Regions from separate parts of the Viridibacillus sp. NPDC093762 genome, predicted to be linked through region 1. Evidence: riboswitches for the same ligand, from Rfam matches in the RefSeq annotation. Region 1 holds a riboswitch; each other region holds the start of a gene.
What was found. Region 1 has a riboswitch for S-adenosylmethionine ahead of ACQKM9_RS07395 (O-acetylhomoserine aminocarboxypropyltransferase/cysteine synthase family protein). Riboswitches for the same ligand answer to the same signal wherever they lie in the genome.

Region 2: another riboswitch for S-adenosylmethionine. It lies ahead of ACQKM9_RS15555 (methionine ABC transporter ATP-binding protein); the one in region 1 lies ahead of ACQKM9_RS07395 (O-acetylhomoserine aminocarboxypropyltransferase/cysteine synthase family protein).
Region 3: another riboswitch for S-adenosylmethionine. It lies ahead of ACQKM9_RS04380 (cyclase family protein); the one in region 1 lies ahead of ACQKM9_RS07395 (O-acetylhomoserine aminocarboxypropyltransferase/cysteine synthase family protein).

The regions. Positions count from the first base shown of each region.
Region 1 covers NZ_JBNNUK010000004.1:88,895-94,397, reverse strand. The annotation lists gene ACQKM9_RS07410 (lysoplasmalogenase) at 1-494, opposite strand, end outside; gene ACQKM9_RS07405 (hypothetical protein) at 619-2,304, shown strand; gene ACQKM9_RS07400 (NADPH-dependent oxidoreductase) at 2,455-3,186, opposite strand; SAM riboswitch class I at 3,386-3,499, shown strand; gene ACQKM9_RS07395 (O-acetylhomoserine aminocarboxypropyltransferase/cysteine synthase family protein) at 3,616-4,911, shown strand; gene ACQKM9_RS07390 (homoserine dehydrogenase) at 5,470-5,503, shown strand, end outside.
Region 2 covers NZ_JBNNUK010000013.1:58,396-63,898, forward strand. The annotation lists gene ACQKM9_RS15545 (MetQ/NlpA family ABC transporter substrate-binding protein) at 201-1,004, opposite strand; gene ACQKM9_RS15550 (methionine ABC transporter permease) at 1,068-1,736, opposite strand; gene ACQKM9_RS15555 (methionine ABC transporter ATP-binding protein) at 1,729-2,754, opposite strand; SAM riboswitch class I at 2,881-2,987, opposite strand; gene ACQKM9_RS15560 (thioredoxin family protein) at 3,044-3,352, opposite strand; gene ACQKM9_RS15565 (hypothetical protein) at 3,364-3,708, opposite strand; gene gcvH (glycine cleavage system protein GcvH) at 3,788-4,168, opposite strand; gene ACQKM9_RS15575 (arsenate reductase family protein) at 4,247-4,603, opposite strand; gene ACQKM9_RS15580 (acyl-CoA dehydrogenase family protein) at 4,712-5,503, opposite strand, start outside.
Region 3 covers NZ_JBNNUK010000002.1:110,112-115,614, reverse strand. The annotation lists gene pxpB (5-oxoprolinase subunit PxpB) at 1-22, shown strand, start outside; gene ACQKM9_RS04390 (biotin-dependent carboxyltransferase family protein) at 19-1,014, shown strand; partial or broken gene ACQKM9_RS04385 (GNAT family N-acetyltransferase) at 1,145-1,586, opposite strand; gene ACQKM9_RS04380 (cyclase family protein) at 1,630-2,367, opposite strand; SAM riboswitch class I at 2,444-2,539, opposite strand; partial or broken gene ACQKM9_RS04375 (VOC family protein) at 2,681-2,785, opposite strand; gene ACQKM9_RS04370 (putative bifunctional diguanylate cyclase/phosphodiesterase) at 2,885-4,609, opposite strand; gene ACQKM9_RS04365 (GNAT family N-acetyltransferase) at 5,146-5,503, opposite strand, start outside.

The DNA.
Region 1 (5,503 bases):
GATAGTGCTCCAATTGTAGCAAGCTTCGAGTTTGTCTGAATAGCTGTCCATCCCATTGTTAAAATAACAGTGATATATGCGATAACAGCAACACCTAATATGATGTCTCCAGATTTAAAAACAGTCCCAGCAATCCAAATAACCATAAACCCTCCATAAAGTAATAAAAGGGTAGCTGCAGGTTTAGCAATCACTTTTTCTTTAAGTTGTATAAATGCAACGATGTAGCAAATATGGCCAATTAAAAAACTAGTTAAACCTAATAAAAACCATTGGAGTGTTGCGTCGCCAATCATGCAAAAGAATAAACCGAGTAGTAACCAAGTTTTATAACTTGTATTGGGAGATGCTTTTTGAAGAGAAGCTAACCAAATAATGAGAAGCATTGGAATAATTTTAAAGCTTAGTTTCACAATAGTAGGTTCAGCAGGTATAAAGAAAATATAAATGATGCCTAAAATTATGATTAAGCTAATGAGAATCTTTTGTTTCATATTCTCACCTCCTTTCATTAAATAGTATTCTTGCTTAAAATAAATAAAACCTTTCTTTTATTAAATATAACTGAAACTTTCTGAAGATTGTATCGTAAAATAGATATGTGAAAGGATGATCAAAATGATTGCTACATTAATAATGTCGGCGATAGTTGCAGCAGTAGCTGGACTATTAATCGTACCGATAACAAGTAAAACAAAAGATGGAGATTTGAAAGCTAAATTCAAAATCCAATTCTTTATTTTCGTATTCATAGTTGCATTTATAGCGACAGCAACAATTTACTATGTTCTAATAATTGATCAAAATTGGACACTTTTATGGCCAGTGATAATTGTTTTAACAGCGCTTGGAGCTTGGTCTGCAAGTGGTATAGAACGTAATTTGAAAGGTATTCTGTTTTTAGGAAGCTTAGGTTTTGGTGTATATATTTTGGCAGCGCCATTATTTAATGCAAATGAAAAATACACATCAGCTGAAATGACACAAAAAGTGGAACTGAAGGCATTTGATGAAACAAAAACACCTGCAAGCGTACCGCCAAAATTTGCTCGTAATAAAATGAAAAAGGCTTTTAGCCAAGTACCAAATACAAGCTACTATGAATTAGGTAGTTTGCAAATTCAGAAGGTTAACGGCGAATTTGTGTATATTGCGCCTGTTGAATTCTCAGGCTTCTTTAAATGGACGAAGGGGAAAGTAACACCAGGTTATTTTAAAATGAGTGCTACTGATTCTTCAGATAATCCAAAGTTCATCAAATCAGAAATGAAATATACAACTTCTTCATTTTTAAACAATAATGTTGAGCGTCATATTCGTTTAGAAAATCCAACGAAAATTTTCTACGGTGAGCCTCAACTTGAAGTTGATGATAATGGTAAACCATATTATATTCGTTCATATGGGAAATTCATCACAGCGCGTAACGGCTTTGATGCAGAAGGTATTGTTATGGTCGATGCAAAAACAGGTAAATCTCAGACATTTGCTTTAAAAGATGTACCAACATTTATCGACGGTGCAGTTTCACCGGAAGCAGTAAGCCTTCAAAATAGCTATTTTGGTAACTATGTTCACGGTTTCTGGAATAGTAAATTTGGGAAAAAAGATGTGAAATTACCTTCGGATGAAGGAACGGAAGCTAATGTTAGCCCAATCTTTGATGAAAATGGTGATATGTACTACTTCACAGATTTTACAAGTCCTAAAGAAGGTGTCGATTCAATGCTCGGTTATTCATTAACAAATGGCCGAACTGGAGAGGCAACGTATTACACGGGGAACCAAGAGGAAGCGTACATGGATTCTCAAGGAGCATTACAAATAATCGAAAAGAAATTTATCGAGAAAAAGTGGCATGGTCAAATGCCAATCATCTACAACTTCTATGGTGAAGCAAGCTGGTTAACACCAGTGCTCGATTCAAACGGTTTCTTACAAAATTATTTCATCGTCTCAGCTGCTAATCCTGAGCTTTCAGTTTCAGGAGCTACTCCAAATGAGGCATTAAGACAATATAAAGCTATCCTAAGTCGTGGAGGCAGTTCAGTAAACGGTAGCTCTAAGCAAGAGCAAGCTACTATTAAAGGAAAAATTGTCCGCGTTTATAAAGAAAAAAATGGCGACTTTACAACAGTGTCGTTTATGTTAGATAACAAAGATAACTATAGCGTCAGCTCAGAAGTTGTACCACTAGCAATTTATCTACAAGAAGGTGACACAGTCGAAGTGAAATATATCAATTCAGGCGAAGTCTTCCTACCTGTAAAAGAGCTAGTAATTGAAGGTTTAGTAAAAGAATAAAATGCCTGCCTGCCACTAAATAGTGGCAGGTTTTTTAATGGGATTATAAATAGGTGAAAGAATTGAGGTGTAGTAAAACAACTTATAATAGGTTGAACTCAAAAAGAAAAGCTCTAAAACTAGGTATCCCTAATTTCGGAGCTATGTCCCTTACTTCCAAGTGAAGCCTTTTTGTGCTAAAAATTCATTGATATGTGGTCGACGCTGTTCTATTAAGAAATCCGCCATTTGTTTTGTCCAATTGGCCATTTTACGATTCGACCCACGACTTGCATAGTAACCTTCCATTGTTGCATCATACTCATCTAACAATGTGTCATATTGTTCTACATCATAATTGTTTTCATGTAGTACAGCTTGAACTGGTAAACGAGGTTTTGTTTCATTACGTTTCGTAGGTACACCAATCGTCATAGCAAACAATGGGAATACGTATTCAGGAAGACCAAATAATTCACTAATTTCTTTTGGATTATTACGCGCTCCACCAATATAACAAATACCGTAACCTTGGTCTTCAGCAGCAATAACGAAGTTTTGAGCGAAAAGTGCAACATCTGCTACACCCACAAGTACGTTCTCTGCAGTATCAGCAATAATTTCTACACCATTCTTTTGTCCCGCAACCTGCAGTCGTTTAAAATCTACACAAAATAAAAATGAAGCACCCGCTGTTCCGAATTGGAATTCATTATTAGAAAGTTCTCCAAGTTTTTTCTTCTTATCTTCATCTGTAACCCAAATAACGCTATAAGCTTGTACGAAATGCGAGCTCGCTGCCATTTGTGCTGTTTCAATTAAATCTAAAACTACTTCTTTAGAAATAAGTTCGCCTGTATATTTACGTACAGAAGCGTGACTACGTAGTAATTCTCTTGTCATTATCTGAATCCCCTTTGTTAAATAATATATATTTATTTTCTATCTTTAGGCTAACATATTTTAAAGTCTACTTAAATTAAATTCATCTTTCATAAAATCATAGCTATTAAATTTAATGTTCAGAAAAAACAAATAAAAGTATTGACATTAGTTCGAGATATCTTCTATACTTGTCAACAAGATGGAACTGAATCAAATACTCTTATCAAGAGCGGCGGAGGGATAGGCCCTGCGATGCCCAGCAACCGGTGAGTGACGAACTCACAATGGTGCTAATTCCTACAGATTTTTAATCGGATCTGACAGATAAGGGGAGGAAAAATTGCTTATGCAACCCTCTTCTTAGCGAAGAGGGTTTTTATTTTTCCAAAAAATCCTCCTCACACCTCCGATTTGCCATCTCAAAAAAACATTTAGGAGGAATGAATGATGACAAATTTACGTCCAGAAACTTTATTATTACACGGTGGCCAAGTGGCAGATCCAACAACAGGTGCTCGTGCTGTACCAATTTATCGTACAACTGCTTATGCTTTTAATAGTACGGAGCATGCTCAAAAACTATTTGCACTTGAAGAACCCGGTAATATTTATTCTCGTATTATGAACCCAACTGTCGATGTATTTGAAAAACGCGTTGCTCTATTAGAAGGTGGAACAGCGGCAGTAGCACTATCTTCAGGAATGGCTGCTATTTCGTTTTCAATTTTAAATATTGCGCGTGCAGGCGATCATATTGTTGCTTCAGGTAGTTTATATGGCGGTACATATAATTTGTTAGCCAATACTTTACCACGCTATGGCATTACAGCTTCATTTGTAGATGAAAGAGACCCAGAAAATTTCCGTACAGCGATTCAAGAAAATACAAAAGCAATTTATGTGGAAACAATCGGTAATCCGAGTTTAACTGTAGTGGATATTGAAGCTTTGGCAAATATCGCACATGAAAATGAGATTCCATTAATTGTTGATAATACATTTCCATCACCATATGGTTCAAATCCAATAGCGTTCGGTGCTGATATTGTAGTGCACTCTGCAACAAAATGGATTGGTGGCCATGGTACAGTAATCGGTGGTGTTGCTGTCGATGCTGGTAAATTTGATTGGACACAAGGGAAATTCCCTGACTATACAGAGCCAGATGCATCTTACCATGGTATTCGCTACGGTGTTGATACTGCAAGTGCTGCATTCGCAACTCGATTACGCGTACAATTGCTACGTGATTTTGGTCCAACATTAAGTCCTGACAATGCATTCCAGTTAATTCAAGGACTTGAAACATTACATTTACGTGTACCACGACATAATGAGAATGCTCAAAAAGTAGCTGAATACTTGCGTGGTCATGAAAATGTTGAGTGGGTTAGCTTCAATGGATTTGAAGACAGTGCCACTCATGAAAATGCGAAAAAGTATTTAAAAAATGGCTTTGGCTCAGTATTAACATTCGGTATTAAAGGTGGTCGTGAAGCTGGTCGCCAGTTAATTGATAACATTGAGTTATTCTCGCATGTAGCAAATGTTGGTGATGCACGGTCGTTAATTATCCATCCAGCATCTACAACACACCAACAATTAAGTGCAGAAGAATTAGTTCTAGCGGGTGTATCTGAAGAACTTGTCCGTTTATCAATTGGTTTAGAAGCAATTGAGGATATTATTGAAGCACTAGATAATGCTTTTGCAAAAGTAACAGAAGCTGTTGTAACAAAGTAAGTATTTATTAATGAAGAAAAGGCTAAGACAAAGGATGACGAGGGGCATTATGTCGTCCTTTTTTCTTTTTAAATCGTTATTTTAAAACTAGTGACATTTAATCTTAAATTTCAAAATACAGCTAAAGTGTTGTTATTCTCATCTTATATGACCTTCTGAGAAAAACAATTGTCCTTCCAGGAAAGATTTTTCTTGTAATCTGTTCATTTATAGTCTAGAATCATCAATAAGTAAAAAAATTGAAGCACAGTGTATTAGTAATTGATAAAATTGCTAAACGCTATTTGAAAAACTATTCGTAAGGGGATTATGGGTGAGATACGCTGTAAAGGAGATCAATACAGTTGTACAGCAACATAATTAGTAAATAGCGATACGTCTTATTCTCTGAATTAATTGGAAGTCCATATCATATGGTGATGTGCTGAAACACAGACAGAATTGGAACTACAAAATGAGTTTTAACACCTGACTTTGATGTCATCAATGCTAGATAGATTTTAAAAACAATTTGGAAATTGAGTGTACGATTGTAATATTATTTTTGGAGGCGATCATATGGCAGCAGTAAAGGTAGCAATACTAGGATTTG
Region 2 (5,503 bases), on a different contig from region 1:
CACACCCACTTATTAAAGTGAATAGCACAACGATAATCCGGAATATTAAGTATTTTCAAATTATTAAAATTAATATTGTGTTAATCAACTAATTGCATGGTTTACAATATTCATGTAGCATAATCCCTAAATATTGTTATTTATCTTATAAATACATAAAAACACCCAAGCTTATTCAGCTTGGGTGTTTCAATTCTTTCTTATTCAGATACAGGAACAATATCCCCGTTCCATTCTTTTAATATATAGTCTTGCATTTCTTTTGAATGGAGTACTTTAACTAATTTTTTTATCTTTTCGTTATTCTCATCTTCTTTACGAACAGCAATCACATTAATGTACTCTGATTCTTTATCTTCTAATGCAATTGCGTCTTTTCCTGGGCTTATACCTGCGTCAATAGCGAAGTTAGAGTTGATTAATACTGCATCACCTTCGTCGTTTTTATACATTTGTACAAGCATTTCAGGTGCAGTGTTTGCATCAAATTTTAAGTTTTTTGGGTTCTTAGTGATATCCTTAATTTCGGCTGCAGTTTTATCTACACCTTCTTTTAATGTGATAAGACCTTTCGCTTCAAGTAGTGATAACATACGTCCATGGTCTGAAACTGAGTTACTTAGAAGAATTGTTGCGCCTTCTGGAAGATCTTCGAGTTTTTTATATTTTTTAGAATAGATACCGATTGGCTCGATGTGCACTCCACCAACATTAACAAAATCATATCCATTTTGCTTTTTCTGAAGCTCTAAATAAGGGATATGTTGGAAGTAGTTTGCATCTAAATCGCCATTTTCAAGATCTTTGTTCGGTAAAACATAATCTTGATACCTTTCGATTTTAAGCTTGATACCTTCTTTTTCTAGTAAGGGCTCTGCTTTTTCTAAAATTTCAGCATGCGGAGTATTAGCTGCACCGATTACTAATTCCTCTTCTGATTTACCACAAGCTGCTAAGCTTAGGGCTAACACTCCTGTAAGGATTCCTGCTACAAGTTTCTTCATGTTCTTAACGCTCCTTTTTACTGTTTAGTTATATGTGATCGGTTTTACCCGTATAAGCTTAAATTATCTTTTATCAATCTTCGTCGTAATAAGGTCACCGACAAATTGAATAACAAATACCACTACTAAAATAAGGATTGTTGCAACAAAAGTTACATCGCTTTGACTTCTTTGGAAACCGTCTAAAAACGCTAATGTCCCCAGTCCGCCTGCCCCAATAACACCCGCCATAGCTGTGTAACCAACAAGTGCAATAGCTGTTACAGTAATACCCGAAACTAATGCGGGTAATGATTCTGGGATTAACACTTTACCGATAATCGTAGAAGTTTTGGCACCCATCGAACGTGCCGCTTCAATGACACCTTTATCAATTTCTTTTAACGCAATTAAAACCATACGTGCATAAAAAGGTGCTGCTCCAATGATTAATGCTGGTAATGCGGCATTGGGACCTCGAATTGAGCCTAATAATAGCTTCGTAAATGGTATTAATAGAATCACTAAAATAATGAATGGAATCGAACGGAAAATATTCACGATCGAACCTGTTAACCAACTTACTAATTTATTTGCCCATAATTGCTGAGGGCTTGTCAAAAACAGCAAAATACCTAAAGCTAAACCAATGACAAATGTGAAAATTGTAGCAACGCCTGTCATATACAGTGTCTCTATAGTTGCTTCCCACATTCTGTCCCATTGTACATTCTGGAAGAGATCATTAAGCATTTTCGATCACCTCCGTTTTTACTCCATGTTCATTCATATATGTGACTGCTTTTTGTACATTATCATTATTGCCATCTAGCTGTATAATCAGCGTTCCATATGGTCCACTTTTCGTTTGCGAAATATTACCATGGACAATATTCACGTCTAAATTAAGTTCACGACTTAAATGTGAAATAACTGGCTGGCCAGTTGAAGAGCCTACAAACATTAATTTTACAAGTGTTCCTGATGGGTAGTTTTCAATAATTTGTTCAATTGATTCTTTACGTTCAATCGTATCTGTAATTTGAGAAACAAATCGTTTTGTAACGTCTGCTTGTGGTGATTGGAATACATCTAGGACATCACCATTCTCAACAACTTGTCCAGCTTCCATTACCGCCACGCGATGACAAATTTTACGAATGACATGCATCTCATGTGTGATAAGTACAATAGTTAAGCCTAATTTTTCATTGATATCGACTAGTAAATCTAAAATCGAATCCGTTGTTTCAGGATCAAGTGCTGAAGTAGCTTCATCACAAAGCAATACTTCTGGGTTATTTGCCAGTGCTCTAGCAATACCTACACGTTGCTTTTGACCACCTGATAATTGAGAAGGATATGCCTTCTCTCTTCCTTTTAAACCAACTAATTCAATAAGCTCTAATACCTTCTTTTGACTCTCCGCTTTAGATAAACCTGCAATTTCTAATGGAAATGCTATATTTTCTTCTACAGTGCGTGACCAAAGTAAATTGAAATGTTGGAAGATCATACTGATTTTTTGACGCGCATTACGTAACGCACTTCCTTTAATCGACGATACTTCCTGACCATTCACAACAACTTTACCGGTTGTCGGTTGCTCCAAACCATTTAATAACCGAATGAGCGTACTTTTACCCGCTCCGCTGTATCCAATAATGCCGAATATTTCTCCGTCTTCAACAGATAAATTCACATTTTTGACAGCGGTTAATTCTCCGTTAGCGGTTTTATATTTTTTCATAACATTTTCTAACTGAATCACTGTCATACCACCTTTATTTTAAAACTAAAAAGTATGCACTTTCTACTGGCATCTCTTAGAAACTAAAAAAACCCTTCTGCAGATTAACAGAAGGGTTCAACGCAAAGCTATATACGTAAAACCGTTCTCTCATCTTCCAAAGTAAATACTTTGTGTGATTTGGCACCGTGCCATATAAATATGACGGTTGCCGGGCTTCATTGGGCACTTCCCTCCACCTCTCTAAATAAGAGTAACGACAATATTTAATTAGTTATGATTGCTACTTTATCACGCTATTACTTTAACGTCAATCATTTAATTGTAATTTTTCAAATAAATAAGGTACTGATTGAAATGCGTAGATTTTATCGCGGATTTTACCATTTTCTGAAATAATTAAACAAGGGACACTTTCAATTTCATAATCAAATGCTACGTCTTGTATATAATTTAAGTTCGCTTTACCAATAGGAATATGGCTTACGACATGCTCTACTACTTCCATCATTTTCGATGCAACTGCACACGTTCCACATAATGGTGTGTATAAATAAAAAGCCGAAAGCGAGGTGGTTTTCATAGTTTCTTCCCATTGTTCACGTGACCATTCTTCCATCTTCTTCATTCCTATACTATTAGATATTTTTTATGAACTGTAAAATTTGCCGCCAATAATATTCTAGCTAAATGTCTTCTAGGAGTAGCTTCTACTTGTTTATAAGTAGAGGAGGTGTGTAGATGACGAGCATTTGGGAACTCTCTTTTAAAAAGAGCACGGAGCTTATCACCCGATGAGTCAGCATCAAAAAATGCATACATTTCGCAGTCCTCATATGGTGCCAAGATTTCTTCTAATCGGCTCGCACTAACTGTTCCATTCGTACATATTATCGGAATGTTCTCTGCTAATATTGGCGCAATTCGCAACTTATCTTGGCGCCCTTCCACGATAATCAGCTTGTTAAAAGTCATATATACCCTCCTAACAAATACTTTTTGCCGTTTACCAAGTTTAAAAAAACGCCGAGCAAATGCACGGCGTTTTTAGATCTTATTCTTCGATAATTGCTTCGTATTGTTCTGCAGTTAATAATGCATCAACTTGAGCGTTATCTGCTGGTTCTACTACAACCATCCATGCTTTTTCGTATGGTGATTCGTTAACGAATTCTGGGCTTTCTTCTAGCTCTTCGTTAATTTCAACAACTTTACCAGAAATCGGAGCGTAAAGTTCAGATACAGTTTTTACCGATTCAACACTGCCGAACGGCTCGTCTGCTACTAATTCGTCGCCTACTTGTGGAAGTTCAACGAAAACGATATCACCTAGTTCTGATTGTGCGAAATGTGTAATACCGATACGTACTTTTCCGTCTTCAGTTTTTACCCACTCATGTTCTTCAGAATAGCGTAAGTCTTTTGGTGTGCTCATGAATACCCCTCCAAATATGTAATTAATTTCACTTTAAGTTTGACATATTTCCAGTGTAAAAACAAGCATATGTCTGTGTTATTTCCATGTCTGTTCAAAGTCTGATTCTTTAAATCCTAATGTCACTTTTTTACCGTCTGTAACGATTGGACGCTTGATTAACATACCATCTGATGCAAGCAATTCTAATTGCGCATCTTCCGACATATCAGCCAGTCGATCTTTCAATTGCAACTCTCTATACTTCATACCTGAAGTATTAAAAAATTTCTTCAATGGTAAACCACTAGCATCTAGATACTGTTTTAATTCCTCTTTAGAAGGTGTTTCTTCAACAATGTGCTTATCTGTATAGTTTACCCCATTTTCGTCTAACCATGCTTTTGCTTTACGACAAGTTGTACATTTTGGATATTGAATAAATAAAATAGACATATACATGCTCCTTTTTCCAAACTATTTAATTCTATTGTAGTGGGAGTATAGTCTACAAGCAAGAAATCCGAACACAATAGTTGTGTTCGGATTCTCAACTAGCTTATTTTAGACAACAAATTTTTCTGCAGCAATCAGTTTAACTGATGCTTCACGTTTCTTCGCAATGACATTGTAAGGATTGTTACGAGTAAGTTTGCGAAGTGCAGATAACATCATACGAGCATTGTCTCCGTCAACAGCTGTAATGATTGTTTCTTTTGCTTCTTTTTCGATTTCTTCAAATGCTTCTTGACAGAAAATTTGAGTGTATAGTAATTTTTGGCTTGCTTTATCTAACCCATCACGAGCAATAGCTTTTTCTGTACGTAACACAGTAGATTCCATTGCAAATAATTGGTTAGCGACATTCGCAATGTTCACTAGTAATTCTTGCTCAGCATCTAATTTCGGGCCATATTTTTGTGCAGCAAGACCAGATGCTAATAGAGCGATTTTCTTCGCATTTTTTACAAGATATTTTTCTTGTGCTAATGGCTCATTAGCTATTTCTTCAGGCATTAGCATTAATAGTTCTTGTTGTAGGCTCTGCGCTTGTTGCAATAAAGGTAACTCACCTTTCATTGCTTTTTTCATAAATGTGCCCGGTATGATAAAACGGTTAATTTCGTTTGTTCCTTCGAAAATTCGGTTAATACGTGAGTCACGGTAAATGCGCTCTACTTCATACTCTTGCATGAAACCATATCCACCATGTAATTGCACCGCTTCATCTGCGATATAGTCAAGTGTTTCAGAACCAAAAACCTTATTGATAGAACATTCAATAGCATATTCTGCAATTGATGCTGCAATCGCTTTGCCGTCTTTTTGTTCGTTTTCACTTAATTGGCCCATACG
Region 3 (5,503 bases), on a different contig from region 1:
ATTGAAGGAGACGAGATCATGACAGTTACAGTCATTAAACCAGGTTTATTAACTACCATTCAAGATCTAGGAAGATTCGGGTCACAAAAATATGGAGTCATCGTTAGTGGTGCAATGGATGCTTATTCATTAAGAATTGCGAATATTCTTGTAGGGAACTTAGAAAGTGAAGCCGTACTTGAGGTTTCATTATTTGGGACTGTATTACAATTTAATGATGACCACCTTATTGCACTTACAGGTGGAGATCTAACAGCAACGATTAATAATGAACTCGTACCACTTTGGCGTCCATTTATTGTGAAAAAAGGAGACGTATTAAAGTTTAAAAAAGCCCATACAGGTTGTCGTGCTTATGTAAGCTTTGCTGGCGGTATACAAGTTCCTACTGTAATGAATAGTAAAAGTACTTATTTAAAGGCGGGAATGGGCGGATTTGAAGGTAGAGCATTACAAAAACAGGATGAAGTAAATATCGGACCTTATACTAAAAAAAATAAAGAAATACATCAATATGCAATACAACTAATAGGTCCTGCTTCGTGGTCTGTAAATCACAACGAATTAATCTCATTAAATCAACAGCAAACAATTCGTGTGATACCTGGTACAGAGTGGGATTGTTTTACCACTGAAAGTCAGCATTGTTTAACAAACAACCCTTACACACTTTCTACAGAGGCTGATCGAATGGGGTACCGCTTTGAAGGACCAACGTTATCATTGACAGAGAAATTCGAATTGTTATCAGAGGCTGTGACGTTTGGAACAGTTCAAATCCCACCAAATGGTAAACCGATCATTTTAATGGCCGATCGCCAAACAACTGGGGGTTATCCGAAAATGGTTCAAGTCATCACAGCTGATCTAGCTAGTCTTGCACAGTTACAAACAGGTGCTAAAATCCGATTCGAGCTCGTAACATTAGAAGAAGCTCAACAAGCATTAATAGCGAAAGAACAAAAAATTAAAACCATTGCTACTGCTATTCGCTGTTCTGCAAAGCTTTCTTAACATGTAAGAAGTATTGTCCAACTAAAATATAGTAGAACAAACAGAAAGAGCATGTTTTGAATAATCTACATTTCAAAACATGCTCTTATCGTTTTATATATTTTTGTAAATAAAATAATAATTAATATACTTATAACTCTAATTTCATAAAAGCGCTATTCGGATCGTCAATGTAATTAGAAAATGGCTTACAATATTGAAAACCATTTTTCTAATTCAGCTAGCAGGTACAAAAGCCACCATTGAACCTGTTTCTAAACTTAGACGCTTATAACCGCGGTACATTGCCTCTTCAATGATATGATCAAGGATACGCCTTTCCGTAAATATTATGAAGAAGTACGCATGGATTTTATTTCACCATGGTGTGCATCCAATTCTATTAGTGCTCCGCAACCTTCTAATGTACCTGCTTCCCATGCACTCCAGAAAGTAATCTCTATTTTTATCAATTCCTCGATATTTAACGCATGTATACTTTCTGGTGGAGAATTTAGTGCCATACCTTGAAGATGCTCCTCCAAAAACACCTTAACTGCGTCACCTGATAAATCATCAATTCTAATAACCAAAGAGTTCACCTCTCAGTTCCTATTATTCATTTGCTATGAGTAATTAAGGTAGGATGGCAAATGAGCGAACTGGGAAACCTGAAGCCTTTTCAGGTTTAGGTACGATGTTAAAGATGACAGCCCCTTTTGCGGGTAGCTGGTCTAAATTTGTTAGCAACTCTACTTGATATGTATCTTGTTCCAATACATATAGTTCACCTAGTAATGCATTGTTTTGACGGTATAAAATGCTAGAGTCCGTATCAAATGTTTCATGTCCTACTGCTTTAATATGACGCTCTTCAAACAAGAATTTTAGTGCATCTACCGACCATCCTGGTGCATGCGGATTTCCCTCAGCATCAAAGTTATTAAATGCTTCTACATCAGGCCAACGTTTACTCCAATCTGTACGAAGTGCAACAAATGTACCTGCCTCAATTTCACCGTGTTCTACCTCAAAATTCAAAATATCTTCAACTGAAATCGTGAAATCATGATTCTCTGTTGCATCTTTTGAATGATCTATTACAACGAGCGGCAGTGCAAGCTCTTTTAACTCTAATTCTTCTAAATAACGAGCATCACGAACAAAGTGAATAGGTGCATCTAAATGTGTTCCATATTGTCCAGCAAACGAAAAATTCTGAGCAAAAAAGCCATCATCATGTGAAAATAGAGTTGTTTTTTCCAACCCTTTAAATGCGTTGAAACGTGGTGTTTCTACTCCAAAGGTATGTGTTAAATCGATCCATTTCTTTTCTTTTAACGTTTGTAGTGCATTGATTAATTCTGTTGACATATCCATCACCTCATCATTTTTTGAACAAAAAAACCTCTTCTTGATAAGAAGAGGTTGACGATACGTCCATGCACTCTTCTTATCTTCAAGCATACGCTTCTGGAATTAGCACGGTACATCGTCCGTTGCTGAGATTTCACAGGGCCAGTCCCTCCACCTCTCTGGATAAGAAAAAAGTTATTTTGTTGATTCTTAATTTACAACTTTAGAAATCTATTGTCAATAAAAAATTTAGAAAATTCTTTATAATGTATGATTTTAATAATTTATTATGATAGCTTTTCATTCTACAAAAATTGCGTAAGAGGCGATTCTAAGCTTTTTTGATACCAAATGCTATCCACCTACCATCAATATCTTCAATCACAAATTCTTTATTGTTGTAGTCTGTATTACTTAATGAGCGAACTATTTTCACACCTTAAAAATCCATTTTGAATAAAAATCATACAAAAAGGTCACCTCAGTGTATAGGGCGACCTTTTTGTATAGCTTTCTCAGTATATAAGGCATTTCCCTAGATTCTAGATAAATACAATTCATGTAATTTTGCGGAAAATTCATCTGTCGGTAATGGCTTACTAAAGTAATATCCTTGTGCAAAGTCACATAGGTTTTCACGGACGATATACAATTCATCTTCCGTCTCTACCCCTTCGGCAACCACTTGCATACTCAATGCATGCGCTAATTTGATAATAGCGGTCACCATTGCGACATTACTGAGCCCTGTTTTTAAACCATGGATGAACGATTGATCAATCTTCAATACATCAATTGGAAACTGCTTTAAGTAGCTGAGTGAGGAATAACCTGTTCCAAAGTCATCAATCGCGATGATTACTCCCAGAGCTTTTAGTTGATTAAACGTTGCAATCAATTCCTCTGTTTGATGCATTAAGCTCATTTCGGTAATTTCTAACTCTAAATTTTTAGCGGGTAAACCTGTATCCTGTAATACTGCACGTAAATTGTTCACAAAATTCCTTTCTTTCAAATGAATAGGCGAAATATTAACTGAAATACGAATATCCAACCCATATTCATCAAGCCACTTCTTCATTTGTTTACAAGCCCTTTTCAATGTCCATTCACCAATAGAACTAATCAATCCGCACTCTTCTGCAAAAGGGATAAACTTAGCTGGAGAGATAAAGCCGTAATCCTTATCATACCAACGAATTAAACCTTCCATTCCGATTAATTGATTGGTTTTTAAATCGATTTTCGGTTGATAATACAGTTCAATTTCATCTTGCTTTATAGCATGACGAAGTTTTGTTTCTAGCAGCAGGAATTGATTATGAGTACTATTCATCGTATTTTCATATTGTATGTAATTGCTAGCTCTATTCTTTTTTGCTTCAAGCAAGGCGACATTTGCACATTTTATTAAGTCCTCTGGTGTATTTGCATCAGCTAGACTTGAGCTTATGCCGATACTAATAGAAGAATAGAATTCAAACTGTTCAATCAAAAAACTATCTTCAAAATTGGCCATTATTTGATGTGCCTTCCAAATGGCATGTTCATTATTCTTCATGATGATGGCAAATTTATCACCACTATAGCGAAATAGTGACTTTTCATCTATTCCTAATCTTTTCAAGCGAGTCGCTACTTCGATTAGAAATAAATCACCTGTTAAATTACCTAATCCATCATTAATGCTTTTAAAACGGTCAATATCCATCATTAAGAGTGACAATGAAAAGCCTTCTTTTTGTGCGTTTTTGAACAGGTCTGCTAAACATATATTCAACATACGACGGTTATATAAACCCGTCAATTCGTCATGATAAGCAAAGATTTTTAGTTTTTTGATATTTTTTTGTTCTGTTACATCTGTCCGAATTGACACATATTGGTAAGGTTTTCCTTTATCATTCAAAAAAGGTATGATCGTTGTTTGCACCCAATATAAACTACCATCTTTTGCACGATTACAAATATCACCACGCCATATTTTCCCGCTACCAATTGTACGCCATAATTCTTTAACAAAAGCTTTAGGATGATGACCAGAGTTCAACAAACGGTGATCTTGCCCAATTAACTCATCTTTACTGTATTTTGAAATGGTACAAAAATGATTATTTACAAATGTAATGATACCTCTATTATCTGTTATAGCAACAATAATAGATTGGTCTAATGCATGCTGAATATCTATTAATTGTTGGACTGAATACGCATCATTAAGTTGGCTAAGATCCGTCGCTTGACTATAACCTTGATCCATATAACCTCACCCCTAATCAATTTCGGCATTATTCGTGCAATTTCTCTCATGTACCTATTTTATCACAACCAATATAAGGCTATTATTCAAATAAAAACAAAAGGTAAAAAGACCTAAATCGAAAAAAATATGAATTAATAAAAGCAAAAGTGAATGGTATCTATTATCAAATTTTTACACCTTTCATATAGTATTTATAGTAGTTGTGACATGTTTTTTCTACAATATATAGGTTTTTAGCTGTAAAATAATTCAAAAACAGCATTCGTAAAATGCAATAAGCTGAAAAATTCAGCTAGTTTGATTGTTTAGAATAGATAAATGAAAAAGAAATTTACTGAGTTACTATTATTCATGTGGTTTTTAAAATATTTTTAAAATCACTATCTCATTTAAGCTTAAATTATATAAAATTAAATTCACTAGGTAATAGTAACTATTAGTAATTCACCTAATTTTTACAGGCATGTTGAGTTTAGTTTACATAATAATATTATGTAAACTAATAAAAAAAAGACCATTCAAGATGGTCTCAACTACTTAATTTTCCAATCTTCTTGAAGAATGCTATAAACGGCATGATCTACAAAATGATCGTATAACCACTCTGATTGACGACTAAAACCTTCTAAAGTCATTCCTAATCTCTCAGGAATCGCTCTACTTCTCATATTTTCAATAGCAGCACGCACTTCTATACGATTTAGCTTCAAATCCCGAAAGGCATGATCCATTAACTTATTTACTGATTTGCTCATAATACCTAAGCCTTCATAGTCCTTTGATAACCAATACCCGATACTTGTAGACTTGTTTTGCCAATTAATATGGTGAAAACCAATAACTCCAACTATGTTACCCTCAAATACGATGGCAGTTTGGAAGCCATCATTA